Regions from separate parts of the Aliivibrio wodanis genome, predicted to be linked through region 3. Evidence: predicted binding sites of a transcription regulator. Region 3 holds the regulator's gene; each other region holds the start of a gene.
What was found. The regulator PurR, encoded in region 3, represses purine synthesis genes. The targets are predictions, from matches to a motif close to TNANGNAAACGTTTNCNTNA.

Region 1 (6,081 bases), 640 kb from region 3:
TCCAGAAGGAAAAATTGAGCCCTATGATACAGAGTTTAAAACTCGTAATAATGCCGTAAAATATTCAGATTATGCTTTGGGGACTTTCTTTGATAAAGCCAAAAAATCAGAGTATTGGGACGATACCATATTTATTATTATTGCAGATCATGATGCTAGAGTGTATGGATCTCAGTTAGTACCTGTCGCTCACTTCCATATTCCTGCACTTATTTTAGGAAAAGGTATCGAGCCAAAAATTGATGAGCGATTAGCTAACAACATTGATATACCGCCCACTCTTCTTTCTCTAATAGGTGTTGATGCATTAACACCTATGATTGGACGAGATCTAACTAAACCTCTGGCAAAAGAAGATGAACGCGCAATGATGCAATTTGATAAGAACTTTGGTTATTTAACCAGAGATAACTTTGTTGTTTTCTCTCCAGGAGAAAAAGTAACCAGTTATAAATATGACTTTTCAGATAAGACATTAACCCCTAGTGAGGTCGATAAATACTCTCTAGATAGAGCAAAAGCAAATGCCTTGATTGGATCGATGGCTTATAAAAATAATTGGTATAGCTCTAAATATTAGATTAGCGCCATTTATCATAGAGCTGTTCTTACATACTAGAAATAAAAAAGGTTGCGATTTATTATCGCAACCTTTTTATTGTCTCATTGTCTTGAAATCTGTTCTTAATCTATAGTGATAAAATTACCCCAGCTATCGCCGCACTCATCAAGTTTGCTAATACACCAGCAGTAATCGCCCTGAACCCCATTTTAGCTATGAATGGACGACGCTCAGGAACAAGACTTCCCAAACCACCAATCAAAATAGCCATCGTTGAAATATTGGCAAAACCACACAATGCGAAAGTCACTATTGCAACTGAATGCGGACTTAATTGATCTTTCACTTCCATCAATTGAATAAAGGCAACAAATTCATTCACAACAATCTTATTACCAATTAATGAACCAGCAAGAACAGCTTCGTTCCACGGTACACCTAACAAGAAAGCCACTGGGGCAAATAAATAACCAAGGATCAATTCAAAGCTCAAATTAAAACCAAATAAATCACCTACATGACCAAGCAAGCCGTTTAATAGTGCGATCACACTCACGAACGCCAATAAAGTTGTCCCGACTGCTACTGCAATACGTAAACCAGACATTGCACCATCAGCTAATGCTTCAAATACATTAGTTGCGTGATCGATTTCTACTGAAGTAATCTCATCGTCATTGTTCTCTTCGTCACCCGGTGGCACCATCATTTTTGCCATTAATAAGCCGGCAGGTGCTGACATGAATGCCGCTGAAATAAGAAAATTAAGATCTACGCCCAGTGAGGCATAACCAACCATAGTACCACCAGCAACTGACGCTAAACCACAAGTCATTACTGCAAAAAATTGCGAATCACTCATGTGCTTTAAATACGGTTTAACTACAAGTGGAGCTTCAACCATACTTACAAATATATTTGCTGTAGCTGCAAGTGATTCCGCACGGCCAGTGCCCAATAAACGTTGTAACCCACCACCGATAAAGTTGATCACTTTAGGCATTATACCAAGGTGATAAAGTGCTGAAATTAATGCTGAGAAGAAAATAATGATCCCAAGAACATTAATCGCAAACACAAAACCTACTTTACCAGTCGCTAACCCACCAAACAGAAATGCGATACCTTGTTGACCGTAATCAATGATGCCTGAAACACCTGCGGTTACTGAGTTTAAGACCTCTTTACCAGCAGGGACATAAAGTACCAACAGAGCAAATAAAACTTGTAAACCAAACGCCAAAGAGACAGTTCTTAAAGGGATATTACGGCGATCAGTCGAACAAAGATAAGCAAATAGTAAAATGGATAAAATACCAACGAGCGATGTCATGATAGAAACCTGTGCTATCGAAAATGAATCCGCATTCTAATGCGCAAAGGTTTGCGTGCAAGTCGGGTTTGCTAACACCCTGTTAATGGTGACTTAGATCACACTCCGTAGGTGTTTTTAAGTTATTGATTTATAAAATAACTTGAAGTCTAAAAGTAAAGATTATTGCCATATGGAAAAGATATTTTTTTCAAGGCAAATAATTAACATAACACCTTGATTAAAAAGGAATCATTATCTAGGTGATAATTTAACCAATAATGTATTGTGCTCATCATTTCTAATTACAGCTTTACCCATTTCATCAGAGCTTTATCCCAATATGGTTGTGGACCAATATGCTGACGTAAGAAATCAATAACAGCGCTTATCTTTCTTGGTAAATGCTTACGGCTTGGATATACCGCATAAATTGGCATTTTTTGACTTGCTTTCCAATCGGGTAATAGCTGAATTAATTTACCATCATTAAACTCATTAGTTAGCAAATAACTGGCTAGATAAGCCACGCCCCACCCTGAAATAGCAGCATCCCTTACCGCTTCTGCTAAATCAACACGATAATTTCCAGACACCTTAATACATAATGCTTCGTTGTCTTTAGTAAAATCCCAATTGCTGTAATCGCGATGACAACTTTGATAAGTCAAACAATTATGCTCTATTAAATCTTCAGGATGGTGAGGAACGGTTTTATCAATTAAATAACTAGGGGCTGCTGCAAGTATAAAGTGTGAATCAGCTAATCTCTGTGCTACATACCCTTCTGGTAAATCTTCAAAATTAGTAACCCATAAATCTAAACCATCTTTTAACATATCAGCACGATGATCAAACAATCTAACTTCCACTTGAAGATCAGGGTATTGATGACGTAATTTATCTATTGCTGGAATAATATGCATAGTACCGAAAGATTGGGATAAACCTAAGCGTAAAACCCCTGCGACTTCATCTCGCTCATCATCCATAATGGCACTGGCTTCAATCATCGCACTGTGCATCTTTTCGCAATACAAATAAAATTGTTGTCCTGCATCGGTAAGCGTTAATGATCGTGTCGTTCTTTGCACTAACTTAACGTTAAGATCGGCCTCTAATATCCCAAGCTGCTTGCTTACATGAGAAGTTGACACTCCCATTTGTTTTGCGGCAGACGTAAAACTCCCCGCTTTTGCTAGAGTGTAAAATATCACCATTTGACTGGCACGTTCATGCATCATTGTTCCTTTAACACTAAGGATAATTAGGGCGCAGATAATACCATTAGTAAAGAAATTTACCGAAAAATATCCTAATTCCAAAAATTATCACAGTAAAAAGCCAACCTCTTAACAATATAGAAACTGTAAACACCTTCATCACATTAATAAAATGCAACATAAAGTGACTCAAATCACTAAATTTAAGTAACAATATTATCATTTCACAGCAAAGTGAGGCACAGCACATTAAAATATATTTGATTAAGCCAGAATCACGCAAATATTATTTTATTGCGGGGGATTTATGAAGGAAGTGCAGTTTAGAACGATTGATCGACTATTTATAAAAATGTCAATTAATGACAAGATGTGGGTGGTTTTCATTTTATTTTTGATCACAATAACATCGACAGCGGGCGCTCGTTATTTCGACAGCATTGAACAAATTGAAACTCAGTCTATTACTACTGTCGAATACAAACTTCAAGGTATATTAACTAATCCGGATGTTAATACACTCCCATCATCTCTGCATAAAAGTAATAATATTCAAGCGACTCAATACAAAAATGGTATTGTTACATCAAGTGCATCTCATTCCTCTGGTCAAGTATTTTCATTAACAGAAAATGTGCGCTCATTGGAGGAGAATAAAAAACAACAGGCCCTAATTTCCTTCTTTCTCACTTATCTTTGGGCAATTCCTTTTGGTATTTTCATTTATTGGGTTGCCACTTTTCTTGGTGGTGCGCTGTGGGTTCTATATACAACCACAGAGAAAATTGGTGCCGGAGATCTTACCTCACGCCTAAACTTTCACCCAGGCCGTGATGAGTTTGGGATCATTGGTTGTGCTTTAGATAAATCAATGGACACACTTACTGATCTTGTTGTTAGTGTTAAAGATAATGTAGAGACTCTTACTAATACTTCGTCCTCTTTTGAAGAGGAAATGAAAAAAAGTGAAGAACAAATAGCAAACCAATATGCATCTCTAGACTCGGTTGCTACTGCGATGGAGCAAATGACCGCATCGGCACAAGAGGTTTCAAATATTGCGCAAAAAGCAACAGAGCAAACAGATCAAGATGCCAAGCACGTAGATTCCAGTAATCAACGAGTTCAAAAAGCTATTAATGAAATTGGTCAGCTTTCTCAATACATTGAGCACACCTCCCATTCAGTGGCAACTCTGAATGAGAATACCACCCAAATTAATGACGTCATTACAACAATCAATGCAATTTCTGAACAAACGAATCTATTGGCATTAAACGCTGCCATTGAAGCAGCTAGAGCTGGAGAGCAAGGTCGTGGTTTTGCCGTGGTGGCCGATGAAGTTAGAACGCTAGCAAGCCGTACTCAAAGTGCAACCGTAGAAATTCAAGTAATGATAGAAAAACTGCAATCAGAAAGCCAAAATATTGCCAATATCACCAAGCAAACAGTCAGCCAAGCCCATAGCAGTAGTCATTTGATTTCAGACATTGGTAATAATGTAAGTACCATTGCTAACTCTTCGACGACTTTAATGGATATGAGTATTCAAATTTCAACCTCTTCTGAAGAACAAAGTGCAGTAGCTAATGACATAGCCTCTGAACTCAGTGATATTCGACTTCAATCAAGCACGATAAAGGCAGTGGCTGAGCAATCATCAATTAAGATATCTAACATCACACAAGCCTCACTCTCTCTTGGGGAAGCATTAAAACATTATCGTACTATTTAATTCTAGCGCTAATGCAATTCATTAACTTTATAAAATTAGGTCAATATAATAAGCATATTGACCTAATTTTCATCCATAAAACCACTTAGGTTATACCTTTTCAAACGTTACTGTACTCTTCACTATTAATGATAAAAACTCTGTTGAATCTGATTTTTTAGTAGAGTTTTGCAAAGTTTGTTTGTTTCGATTTAAACGTTCTCTTAGCTCTTTCATCTCTTCTTGAGTTGAGCTAATTTTCTCATTAGAAACTGAATTTTCCATTTAAATACCTTTTACTATTAATTTAATACCTCGTATTATTATTCAATATTTTGATATTCTATAATTAATAACTATCTGATAAATAGATGGGTCTAACCAACGGACGAATGAACTATGTTTAATCTTCAACAACTCGAAACACTGGTACTGTGTGTAGAATGCGGTTCATTCTCTGCTGCTGCTCGAAGATTAGGTAAAGCACAATCTGCAGTTAGTACCGCAATCGCAAACCTAGAAATAGATGCTGGAATTGATATATTTGATCGCTCAACTCGCATTCCTACATTAACGCCTCATGGAAAGCGCCTATATACCCACTCTATTCATTTACTTTCACAAGCAAAAGAGATGAAAGCTATGCTCCACTCTTTTAGTGTCGGAGTAGAAGACACATTAACAATCGTAATAAATGAACTCTTACTAACACCTAACTTTTTTAATATAATTAATAGTTTCTATCATGAATTCCCACATACTGAATTACATATCAATACAGCAGATAATAAAGAAATTAGTCAATTAATTGCACAAGGAAATGCATCGATCGGCTTTATGCTATGTGAAGATTTTATCCCTCAAGACGTTGAGTTAGGCCTAGTAGGATACTTACCAATTTCAGCAACTGCAGCAATAGAGCATCCACTGCATGAGCAAGTATCAACGACACTTGATGAACTAAAAGGATTTCGTCAAATATTACTCAATAATATGCAAGGTCCTTGGAATATCCATTTCTCACCATTAATCACTAGAACTAATGATTTAAATACACTTCAATCACTTCTTGCTGCGAATAATTCTTGGAGCTTCGTTCCTGATCATATCATTGAAAAAAACAACGCTATAAAAATAATCGAACTTGATTCAGAAGAAAAAAACTGGCTATTACACATAGATCGAGCTGTACCTAAAAACAAAAATATGGGTCAAGCATTTACTTGGCTTTATCAAAAATCAATTCATATGTTTGAAGTACAATCAGATA
Region 2 (6,081 bases), 1.1 Mb from region 3:
ATGGAAGAAGAGTGTAGAGCACAGCTACAAGCTTTTTTTAAACGCAGACGTAAAGAGAAAAAAGAAGAGCGAAAACAGCAAAGAACAGAAGAGTTGAAGAATAAATAGGTAATTTATCTTAAATGAAAAAGGCAAATTGAACGTCAATTTGCCTTTTTTAATGCGTGTTAATAAAAATTAGGGGAGGAGATATTAACGACAAGAGAATGCTTCGCCTTCATCAAACAGTGATAGTGAATAAAGACGTTGGCGATGAAGTACTTTCTTATGATTATTTAATAACTTACGTCGGCGTTGAGTACTTCCTTTTAAAGACGTTTGTGCTTTAATTTTTCTTCTATTAGAGAGCATAAACTCCCCCTTTTGGTTTAATAAATAAAAAATAAGGCTAAGATATTTAGCCTTATTTCGAATAATACGATGAGCGAATTCATCTAGAATATGGGCTCATTGTTACGATTATATGAACCTACTTAATGGTGGTCTCTGAACCTGCATTGCTAGTGGTAGAAGTAGCAGACGATAAAGGGACATCAATAACCTGTAAGTCCTCAATAGTTGTATCTTCTAGCTTAAGTTTATTGGCTTGCTCTTGCTCATAGCCAATAATACTTTGGTAATAACGACGAATATTTTCTACGTATCCTTGAGCCTCATCACCACGAGCAAAACCATAGCGAAGGTATTTGTAATAACGTTGCTGACGTAGTAGGGGAAGGTTATCTTTTACATCTGTCCATGAGTCCGGATCACCCCCTAAACGTTTAGTTAAACGGCGGGCGTCCATCATATGGCCAAAACCAATGTTATAAGAGGCTAGAGCAAACCAAATTTTTTCATGCTCGGTGATTGAATCTGGCACTCGTTTTACAATTCGGCGTAAATATTCAGCACCACCACGGATGCTTTGTTCTGGACTGAGACGATTTTTTACACCAACAGATTGAGCTGTAGGAAGCGTTAGCATCATCATGCCCCGTACTCCAGTAGGAGATTTTGCTAATGGGTTCCAGTGAGACTCTTGATAAGAGAGTGCTGCTAGAAAACGCCAATCAAAATCTCCTGCGTATTTTTTAAATAGAGGTTCCCACTTTGGTAGTTTACTTTCTAGAGCTCGAATAAAAGCACGAGTATCGACATAATCAAACGATTCAACATGGCCAAAATATTTCTCTTCTAAAAGCGCTAACTGGCCACTTTCTTTTAGTTCACCAAAAAACTCAATTAATAACGCTTGTAAGCTATCATCTTCTGTTTTTTGTAAGAACCACGCGACAGGTTGATCTTCGGTTAACTCAAAAGCAACTGCTAGTTCAGGGTGAATACGTTGCGTGAGTGATAATTCAACAGAGTCAGCTAGCGTGTAGTGAACTTCTCCATTTGCTACTTTTTTCAATAACTCACTAACGTCTGTATCGGCTTCGGTATGCCACTCAAGTTTAGGGTGTTTCTCTTTTAGTTTAGTGAGTGTACCTTCAAAACTTGAATCTTTAACGATAGTTACATTTTCATCAAGTTCAGTGAGATTTTTGATATTGCGAGGGCGCCAGCTTCCTTTTTTATATACTATTTGTTGGCTAACGTAGTAATAGACAGGGCCAGGATTAAATTGGGAAAGTCGCTCAGGGGTTATTGTCATATTTGCAGCAATAAGGTCAACCTCATTGCGAGACAGGGCTGGAAATAATCCTGAATAAGTATAGGCAGGCGTTATCTCTAATTTAACTTCTAATTTTTCAGCAAACGCTTTGGCTAAATCATAATCGAGTCCAGTTGGACCATCTGAACCAATATAATAAGAAAGTTGATTGTTTAATGTACTGACTCGTAATGTGCCACGTTCTCTGATTTGCTCTAATTTAGTTTTAGGTTCAGATTCTACTTGGCAACCAGTTAAGGCAAACATCAATGTAGAAATAACTAAACAAGATTGTAAAAGACGGTGATATTGAATGTGGCTCAAGTCGGAATGCTCTTTTTATTATTTGAAGCGTAGTTATATCAAATGGGGTAAAAAGAGGCAAAAGGGCGGTAACAAATTACAACAATAATTAGAGTTTGGGACAGTTTATTTTTATCTTTGATGTTTTTTTGCCCAAAAATGTCAAATTAGAAGAGGATTTTCCCTTTTTTTTAAAAAAATACGCAAACGGTTGCTTTTGCTGTTACTTCACATAACAAAATCCTTTATAATGCGCTCGCAATAGCAGAGGTAACATCGGCATAGTTGCTATGTAATATAGGTGATTAATTGAGTTAATTACTTATAAAGTCATGAAACTATTCCAATATTACCTTTAATTCATTGCCAAAGAGACCTAAGTACATGAGAATTTTGCGTGGTTCACCTGCTTTATCTGAATTTCGTGTTAACAAGCTACTTGAGCTTTGTTGCGAGCTAAATTTACCTGTCACTGGTATTTATGCTGAATTTACCCATTTTGCTGATGTAACGGCAGACCTTGATGCGTCTGAGGTTGCGAAGTTAGAAAAATTACTGACTTACGGTCCAACAATTGAAGAACATAAGCCTGAGGGTTTATTGCTTCTTTCTGCTCCTCGTCCAGGTACCATCTCTCCTTGGTCTTCAAAATCAACTGATATCGCTCATAATTGTGGTTTAGCTAAAATTGCACGTTTAGAGCGCGGTATTGCTTATTATATAGAAACCTCTGAAACACTGTCTGAACTTCAATTAGTTGAACTAAAAGCAATTCTTCATGATCGCATGATGGAAGTTGTCTTTACTGATTTTGATTCAGCTGCTGCATTATTTACCGTTGCTGAACCAGCACCGTATGCAGAAGTTGATCTACTTGTCGGTGGTCGTAAAGCGCTAGAAAACGCAAACGTTACCCTAGGTCTTGCACTGGCTGAAGATGAGATTGACTACCTACTAGAAAGTTTTACTGAAAAATTAGGTCGAAATCCAACTGATATCGAATTAATGATGTTTGCACAAGCGAACTCTGAACACTGTCGTCATAAAATCTTTAATGCAGATTGGACTATCGATGGAGTTAAACAAGATAAATCATTATTCAAAATGATTAAAAACACCTTCGAAGTAACTCCTGAAAACGTTTTATCTGCTTATAAAGATAACGCCGCAGTAATGACAGGTTCTACTGTTGGTCGTTTCTTCCCTGATCCAGAAACTCGTCAATATAACTACCATCAAGAAAAAACACACATCTTGATGAAAGTAGAAACGCATAACCACCCAACCGCTATCTCTCCTTGGCCGGGTGCGTCAACAGGTTCTGGCGGTGAAATCCGTGATGAAGGCGCAACTGGCATCGGTGGTAAACCAAAAGCAGGCTTGGTTGCCTTCTCAGTATCTAACCTTAAAATCCCTAATTTTGTGCAACCGTGGGAAACTGATTTTGGTAAGCCAAGTCGTATCGTAACCGCGCTTGATATTATGCTTGAAGGCCCTCTAGGTGGCGCAGCATTTAACAATGAATTTGGTCGCCCAAACCTATTAGGTTATTTCCGTACATACGAAGAAAAAGTAAATTCACACAATGGTGAAGAAGTACGTGGTTACCACAAGCCAATTATGCTTGCTGGTGGTTTAGGTAATATTCGTGATGATCATGTTCAGAAAAAAGAGATCCCAGTTGGCGCAAGCTTAATCGTACTTGGTGGTCCAGCAATGAACATCGGTCTTGGTGGTGGTGCGGCATCTTCAATGGATTCTGGTTCTTCTTCTGAAGATCTTGATTTTTGCTTCAGTACAACGTGAAAACCCAGAAATGGAGCGTCGTTGTCAGGAAGTTATCGACCGTTGTTGGCAGCTTGGTGATGCAAACCCAATTGCATTTATCCATGATGTAGGTGCCGGCGGTATTTCAAACGCATTACCTGAGCTTGTTGATGATGGTGAACGTGGCGGTATCTTTAACTTACGTGATGTTCCAAATGATGAGCCGGGCATGAGCCCACTTGAAATTTGGTGTAATGAATCTCAAGAACGTTATGTAATGGCGGTTGCGGATAAAGATTTAGCAACATTTGAAGCTATTTGTAAGCGTGAACGTGCACCATATGCGGTCGTTGGTAAAGCAACTGAAGAGCGTGATTTGAAATTAGAAGATTCTCATTTCGACAATACGCCAATTGATATGCCAATGGACATCCTTTTAGGTAAAACGCCTAAGATGCACCGTGATGCTAAGACATTAAAAGCAAATAACTCGGCGCTTGATTGCTCAGGCATTGAGATGAACGAGGCGATTGAGCGTGTTCTTCGTTTGCCAACGGTTGCAGAGAAAACATTCTTAATCACGATTGGTGACCGTTCAGTGACAGGTCTTGTTGCTCGTGACCAAATGGTAGGTCCATGGCAGGTTCCTGTAGCCAACTGTGCAGTAACAGCAGCAAGTTATGATACTTACCACGGTGAAGCAATGTCTCTTGGTGAGCGTACTCCGGTTGCTCTATTAGACTTTGGAGCATCAGCTCGTTTAGCGGTTGGTGAAGCTATTACCAATATTGCAGCAACAAATATTGGCGATATTAAGAATATTAAATTATCGGCAAACTGGATGTCTCCGGCGGGTCACCCTGGTGAAGATGCAGGTCTTTACGAAGCGGTTAAAGCAGTAGGTGAAGAACTTTGTCCTGCACTTGGTCTAACTATCCCAGTGGGCAAAGATTCAATGTCGATGAAGACTAAATGGGAAGAGAACGGCGAGCAAAAAGAAGTTACGTCTCCTCTATCTCTAGCTTATTACTGCATTTGCTCGTATTGAAGATGTTCGTAAAACAATTACTCCTCAGCTTCGCACTGACAAAGGCAATACAAGCCTAGTTCTTATCGATTTAGGTAATGGTAAAAACCGTATGGGTGCAACAGCACTTGCTCAGGTTTATAAGCAATTGGGTGATAAACCAGCGGATGTTGATAATGCAGCACAGCTAAAAGGTTTCTACGAAGGCGTTCAAACTTTAGTAGCAAACGATCAAGTAGTGGCTTACCACGATAAAGGCGATGGCGGTTTATTCGTAACGCTTGCTGAAATGGCATTTGCTGGTCACTGTGGTGTTAGTGCAAACATTGAAGCCTTAGGTGAAGATACGTTAGCGGCACTATTTAACGAAGAGTTAGGTGCGGTAATCCAGGTTCGCAATAACGATTTAGATTCAGTGTTATCAACATTAGCTGCGAATGAGCTAGGTGACTGCTCACACGTAATTGGCTCTGTTGAAGCGTCTGACGAAGTGGTTATTAAGTCTGGTGAGCAAGTTATAGTAGAACGTAACCGTACTGAATTACGTACTATCTGGGCTGAAACTACGCATAAAATGCAAGGTTTACGTGATAACCCTGTATGTGCAGACCAAGAACACGAAGCGAAGAAAGACAACTCAGACCCTGGCCTAAACGTTAGCCTAAGCTTTGATGTAAACGAAGATATTGCAGCTCCAATTATTGAAGCGGCAATGATCAATAAAGGCGCTAAGCCTAAGATGGCAATTTTACGTGAGCAAGGTGTTAACTCTCATGTTGAAATGGCTGCAGCATTCGACCGTGCAGGCTTCGAAGCGACTGATATTCATATGAGCGACATCCTAACGGGTCAAGCGGTACTAGAAGAATACAACGGCCTTGTAGCATGTGGTGGTTTTTCTTACGGTGACGTATTAGGCGCTGGTGAAGGTTGGGCTAAGTCGGTTCTATTTAACGACTCTACGCGTGACCAATTTGAAAACTTCTTCAAACGTGAAGATACCTTCTCTCTAGGTGTTTGTAATGGTTGTCAGATGTTGTCTAACCTACGTGAACTAATTCCTGGTGCAGAGTACTGGCCTCGTTTCGTACGTAATGAATCGGAGCGTTTTGAAGCGCGTTTCAGCCTAGTTGAAGTTCAGAAGTCTGATTCTGTATTCTTCAATGGAATGGAAGGTTCTCGTATGCCTATCGCGGTTTCTCACGGTGAAGGCCGCGTAGAAGTTCGTGATAACGACCACCTAAACGCGATTGAAAACTCAGGTACTGTTGCTCTACGTTACGTTGATAACAACGGTAATCAAACGCAGCAATACCCAAATAACCCGAACGGTTCGCCAAACGCT
Region 3 (6,081 bases):
AGCAGGGTAGAGTCGTGTATTTATCATTAGCGAGATGAAATTTACCTTTACGTAACGCCCAACACTCTTCTGGAGCGTAAGTTTTGCTACCTGGCCATACTCCGCCCCAATCCAACTTAACAAGCAGTTGGTTACGAGATGAACGCATTAACGAAATAACGCCATTTACGTTACCAAGAATTCGAGGAAGGATATCTTCGACTACCATTTGAGCTTCATTAATGGAATTACAGGCAGCCAGCATAGTCGCAAGGCGGTGCAGTAATTCAATCTCTTGAGTACGCTGCTCAATACGCTCTTCTTGTTGATCTTGCTCATTCTGTACTTGCTGAGTAATAAGCTTATTACTTAATAATGATGAGCCAACAACAAGTGAAATATTAATGCCCATTAAAATCATTAGGATATTCATTAGCTCTTCTACCATTGCGTCTATACGCGTTAATGGTGTAGCTACCCTAATAATGTAAGTTTGACCTTGATAATCTAATGACTTTGCGGAATACAATAAATTTTTAAAGCGAGAAGTACTAAATCGAGTTGTGCTGCCATAACTCAGATTCTTAGCATCAACGACTTCTTTTCTGTTTAAGTGATTTTCCAGTTGTAATACGGCTTCTAAAGAGATATCACTATCTGCAATCGGCGTACCATCAGCTTTGATAATTGTGATGTGATCTTCTTTGGCTAGCTCTAGTTTAGTTTTGATATAAACGTCTAGTGCTTTTAAATCAGAAAAAGAAACTTGATCATCACTTATGTCCTTTATGACGCGTGAGATCTCTTCAGATAAACCGCCTTCAACCTTATTTTCAAGCCAATCTGACAGTGTTGAATTAAATACAAACAAGCCGAGAGTCATGGTGAAAATCATGGATATGATAGGTAAATAAAGCCATTTTTTGCTGATGGTATTTTTTTTCATTTGTCTTACCTATTGAGTCCAGTACCATCAAATGGACTGCCATTCTATATATAAGCTTTAAGAATATATTAAATTAATGTAAATTCCCAGAGAGTTTAAAGAATTAATAAGTATGATAGGCTAATTAATATAAATGAGGAATTAACATTGGTAAAATGATGATGAGTTAAGGAGTTTATATGGCTCTAGGTGGTATTCAGCGTAAGTGAATCTTAGCTAAATTATAGAAATGGTAGGCTGGTTTTGTCTCGCAGGTCAAATGTTGTACGATTATTTAGAGTAATCATACAACATAAAACCAGAGAGTTGTTGCTTTGTGATCTTACAGTTGCTTTCGTAATTCCTGTCTTGTTTCAGCAGAAACAACAGACCAATGAGTGCCTTTTATTGCGCCTTCTAGAGACCATAAAAGTTCAGCACTAACAGAGTTAGAATGGGTTTGCTGAATGGCTTTATAAGCATTTACAGAACCAATATTACGTAGCTCTTCAACAGTAGTAATGCCTGCTTTCTTAAGCATTCGTTCTGTAGCTAGTCGCAGGTTAGGCAGATCTTTAATACGTGTTGGGGCTGCAGTTTTCTGTTTTTCTTTGTCTTTTTTTGCAACGTCAAAAGCAACAACTGCTTGAATTAATATTAAATCAGGTTCTTTCCAAGACTCTGGTGAAATGGCAAAGTATTTGGTAACAACGGGAAAGCCTCGTTTTTTATAAACATAAGGTTCTAACCCTTGCTCTTTAAATAAGTTAATCGTCTCTTCACTACCTCTTAAATGAAGTTTATCTTGCACAACAAGGGCAAACATAGTGTCATCAATAAAGACACCAAAACCGCCAAACATTGAACGAGATGTGACTTTCCCAAGAGAGGAAAGAAGACGAAGTGAATCTTTTAGTATTGGTTTATCCATTGCAATAATTCTCGGTTAGTTAAGTCTATGTCACTAAACAACTGAGCCCGAGGAAATACTAGCAAGTTTAAAGCCCAACATTGTTATATTTAGGTAAAATAACAACATCGAGTGGAATACTTACCATCGGCAACCCCGCTACCATATATATATAAATACGTAGGCCGGAAGCTTTGCGTCCTATGCTTTCACATAGTTTGCCCTGTTTGTGACATCATTGATGATATAGCAATCAACAAAGGGAGTGACTGCAAAAACTCAATAATGTGATATTGGTTCATAAAAACAAGGGTCATTTCTGTTAACTCAGTTCAGGTTTTCAATAAAACCTGAACTTATGACTTGATTTTTATAGAACTCTAGTTTGTTATTTGGTTCTATTATGAACACTATTACGAGAAACAACGGCTGGTTGCATTTCAAAAATACGGCGTTCATGATGTTTATCTTTTATACGCTCGAGTAAAATTTCAACTGCCGTTTTTCCAACTCTTCGTTTTGGTTGGTGGATAGTTGTTAAAGGAGGTGAAAAGTAAGCCGATAATTCAATATTGTCATAGCCAATTACAGAAATATCTTCTGGAACTTTTAACCCTGATTGTTGAATCTTACTGATGGCGGCTAACGCCATAATATCATTAAAACAAAATAGAGCAGTAGGGCGATCTTTTGCTTCGGTTGCTAATACTTTCTCAACTGCTTTTGCTGCTGAAGAGCATTCAAAATCACCTTCTAAAATCCATTCAGGATTAGAATCTAAATTTGCTTCGGAAAGTGCTCGGTGAAAACCATGAACACGTTCTTTACAAGTCAACTTATCTAATTGTCCTGTGATACAAGCAATGTTAGTGTGACCATTTTCTATTAAGTGTTTTGTTGCAAGGTATCCACCTTCTTCAGAGTTATCTATGATTTTATCTGTATGAGGGCTATCAGGTCCCCAATCCATAACAACCATTGGTAATTCGGTATTTTTTTCAAGCAAGGCTAAAAGTTGTTCATTTAGGTCTGAACACATAACCAACAACCCATCAACACGTTTTTCAGAAAGCATACGAAGGTAGTGTTTTTGTTTGTCTAGATCACCTTCAGTATTACACATGAATAAAGTGTAACCTTGTTTATAACAATAGTTTTCAACACCATGCATAACTTCGGCAAAAAAGGGATTGAAAGATTGAGTTACTAACATGCCAATAGTACGAGTAGTATTACATTTTAAACTGCGAGCAACAGCACTTGGTGCATAATTTAACTCTTCAACGGCTTCCCATACACGTTTTTGTGTTGCTTCTGCAACAAAGCGTGTTTTGTTAATTACGTGAGAGACGGTTGTTGTCGACACTGTTGCTAATTTTGCGACGTCTTTAATTGTAGCCATATAAGAGCCTTAAATAGTGATTAAGGGGCTATTTATGTTCCAGCAAATTGTTTTGCTCTATAGAGAACTGATGGAAGATAAATAGGCCCTAAATATCATATGATTAATGATATGGTATAAATAAAAAAACCGCTTTAAAATGCGGTTTTCATTTTATGTTCAAATTTTATCGTTTGCGTTCACATTTTATATGTAAAGCATAGTGCAAACAATTATTGATTTCATAAATTTTATTTGTAACCTGATTTACATCACGTAGTTATTTATTTATGTCATCAATAAAGGCTGTTTTTTACTCACCAGTAAGAAATAGCATGTCTAATTGTAAAAATGTCACAAGAAAATGGGTAACTGCAGCATAGAAACCAAACTCATCACGCTCTTTACAGATTTGGCTGAATCGTGGTGTCCAAGATAATAATTGCTCATTAATAAAATTTTGTTGAGCTGTCATATAAAGCTCAAAGTCTTCCTCTGATGACTGTTGGTTTGTCATCACAATTAGATTACCTAGAAAATCAAGTTCTATTGCAATATGATCAGCAGGCTCATTAAATTCTGCTTTTTGTGCAATATTATACTTTGTAAGTAGCTCACGCATATCTTGCGCTGGTTTAGCATTAAGCAGACCTGATTTATCAAGGTATAGTGAAGCATAAGGCAAAGCACTACTTTTATCTGAACCTAAAAAGGCTTCACAGAAATCAGCTGATAACTCAAGTTGAGCGCCTTCACGAGTTTGTAATTGATTTAATTTATCAATTAAAGTATTTACAGAAGCGGTAAGTTCTGGTGTTTCTGCTAAATTTGATAAAAACGTACGGATTTCAAAGCTGTTATATTGTTCTATTTGTTCTTCTGTTAACTCACTTGCTAATAAGCTAGATAGCCACCAGTAAATTTCGGCACGTTGTTCATTAAATGCAGTTAGATCGTTCATGTATATTTTGCTCCAAGAAATTTATGTGAGAATTGTACTGGATAAGTATGAAAAGGAATAGCACCTATCATTAACAGGGTGTATAAAGATATTTGTAAAGGTTACAACTCAATTTTTGTTTGATAATTGTTTTGAATCAAATAATTTACAGAAATATCAATTGAGAATTGGCATTATTACAAAATATGAATAGAATAAGAAAAGAACCATCCAATATAACCATAAAAGAGAATATTATGAGCTATCACATTTTAGTTGTTGAAGACGAAGTGGTAACTCGCTCTAAACTTGTAGGCTACTTTGAAGCCGAGGGATATCAAGTGAGCGAGGCTGAAACAGGGGCAGAAATGCGAACTATTTTGGCTGAACAAAAAGTTGATTTAATTATGCTTGATATAAACCTACCAGGAGAGGATGGTTTATTGTTGGCACGTGAACTACGTAGCCAATCTAATATTGGTATTATTCTTGTTACAGGACGAACTGATAGTATTGATCGTATTGTAGGGCTTGAAATGGGTGCTGATGATTACGTCACAAAACCAGTAGAGCTACGTGAGTTATTAGTTCGAGTTAAGAATTTATTTTGGCGTATGTCATTAGCGAATGAACCAGTAGAATTAGATGAATCTAATGTCGTTCGCTTTGGTGAGTGGACTTTCGATATTCAGCGCCGTGCACTATCAAATAGCGGTGAGCCAGTTAAATTAACAAAAGCTGAGTACGAGTTGCTAGTAGCACTTTCTTCATATCCGAATACGGTATTATCTCGTGAACGTATTTTGAATATGATCAGTCATCGTGTCGATGCTCCCAATGATAGAACAATTGATGTGTTGATTCGAAGAATGCGAGCGAAAATGGAAGTTGATCCAAAAAATCCACAGATATTTGTTACCGTTCATGGTGAAGGATATATGTTCGCCGGAGATTAGTGGTTAAAACCCCAAAAAAGTTAAATAAAGCCATTCATTTTAAGTGAGTGGCTTTTTTATGCCTATAATTTAATAATAGTAATCAATCTAATTCTGTTCATGATTCAAACGTTTTAAGATCTTTAAGTGAGCAGCTCTATACTGTAGATAGCATGTCAAGAATACGGTACGACTGATAAGGTAACTACTTAAACAGTAGTTGCAGCCTTTTAGTTATTTTTATAAAGTTATCAATAAGAGTCCTAGACTCCGTCTATTCAAATATAATTATTATAGGTCTGTAATGAAAAAATTTTTTAAAATGGCAATAGTTGCTTCTGCTTTAGTTAGTGTTATTGGTTGCCAAAGTACTGCTGAAGAGCCGAGTTCTGTTACGGAGAAAAATACATTAACACCGTCAATTTCTACCTTTAATGAGCTTAATAAACAATACTTATTAGATAAAGTAGCATTTGATTCTGTTGATGAGTTTAAAATTTATTCAGAGGAGGTATATCAGAACTTAAGAGAAGAGTGGGATGAAGCAAAAGAACTCTTTGCTGAAATAGAGAGAGAACCAGGCTTAACAGGTGAGGAATACTCAATGTTTTCATCGGGTTCTTATGCTGCTAAATATATGTCTTTAGTGGCTTCAGCAGATGCGGAGTTCTCTAAGCTAAAAAAATATAAAAAAAATGCAGATGTTGTGCTTTCTGGAGCCATAGCTCAAATGGCTTACCTTAAATCTATGAAGGTAAACAAGTATTTCTCTGAAGAGTATTTAGAATTAAATGAACAATATAAAGAACTGTTTGTTGTTATTGTTGAAGATGATATTGCTGAGGCACAAACAGAGCAAGCAGAATTTTTAACAAGTGCTAAGGTTCTTGAAATAAGAACAGCTTTGAAAATTCATGTCGAACCTTTAGAGAAAGAGTTTTCATCTTTATCCAACGATGGCTTTAAAGCGGTTGCTCCGATTAGTTATGGACAAACAAAAGCGGAATTAGA

Region 1: a site for PurR is predicted at 1,935-1,954, ahead of ACU5DF_RS12895 (NupC/NupG family nucleoside CNT transporter). Genes of this name have one in related genera too.
Region 2: a site for PurR is predicted at 2,142-2,161, ahead of mltF (membrane-bound lytic murein transglycosylase MltF). Genes of this name have one in related genera too.

What each region holds. Positions count from the first base shown of each region.
Region 1 covers NZ_JBREXA010000002.1:1,096,279-1,102,359, forward strand. The annotation lists gene ACU5DF_RS12890 (LTA synthase family protein) at 1-580, shown strand, start outside; gene ACU5DF_RS12895 (NupC/NupG family nucleoside CNT transporter) at 690-1,895, opposite strand; gene ACU5DF_RS12900 (LysR family transcriptional regulator) at 2,180-3,118, opposite strand; gene ACU5DF_RS12905 (methyl-accepting chemotaxis protein) at 3,405-4,832, shown strand; gene ACU5DF_RS12910 (hypothetical protein) at 4,923-5,096, opposite strand; gene ACU5DF_RS12915 (LysR family transcriptional regulator) at 5,211-6,081, shown strand, end outside.
Region 2 covers NZ_JBREXA010000002.1:1,603,153-1,609,233, reverse strand. The annotation lists gene tadA (tRNA adenosine(34) deaminase TadA) at 1-108, shown strand, start outside; gene ACU5DF_RS15335 (hypothetical protein) at 193-351, opposite strand; gene mltF (membrane-bound lytic murein transglycosylase MltF) at 470-1,963, opposite strand; partial or broken gene purL (phosphoribosylformylglycinamidine synthase) at 2,327-6,081, shown strand, end outside.
Region 3 covers NZ_JBREXA010000002.1:458,326-464,406, forward strand. The annotation lists gene ACU5DF_RS10000 (sensor domain-containing diguanylate cyclase) at 1-925, opposite strand, end outside; gene ACU5DF_RS10005 (TfoX/Sxy family DNA transformation protein) at 1,248-1,835, opposite strand; cyclic di-GMP riboswitch class I at 1,961-2,047, opposite strand; gene purR (HTH-type transcriptional repressor PurR) at 2,203-3,216, opposite strand; gene torD (molecular chaperone TorD) at 3,509-4,156, opposite strand; gene torR (two-component system response regulator TorR) at 4,393-5,091, shown strand; gene ACU5DF_RS10025 (hypothetical protein) at 5,375-6,081, shown strand, end outside.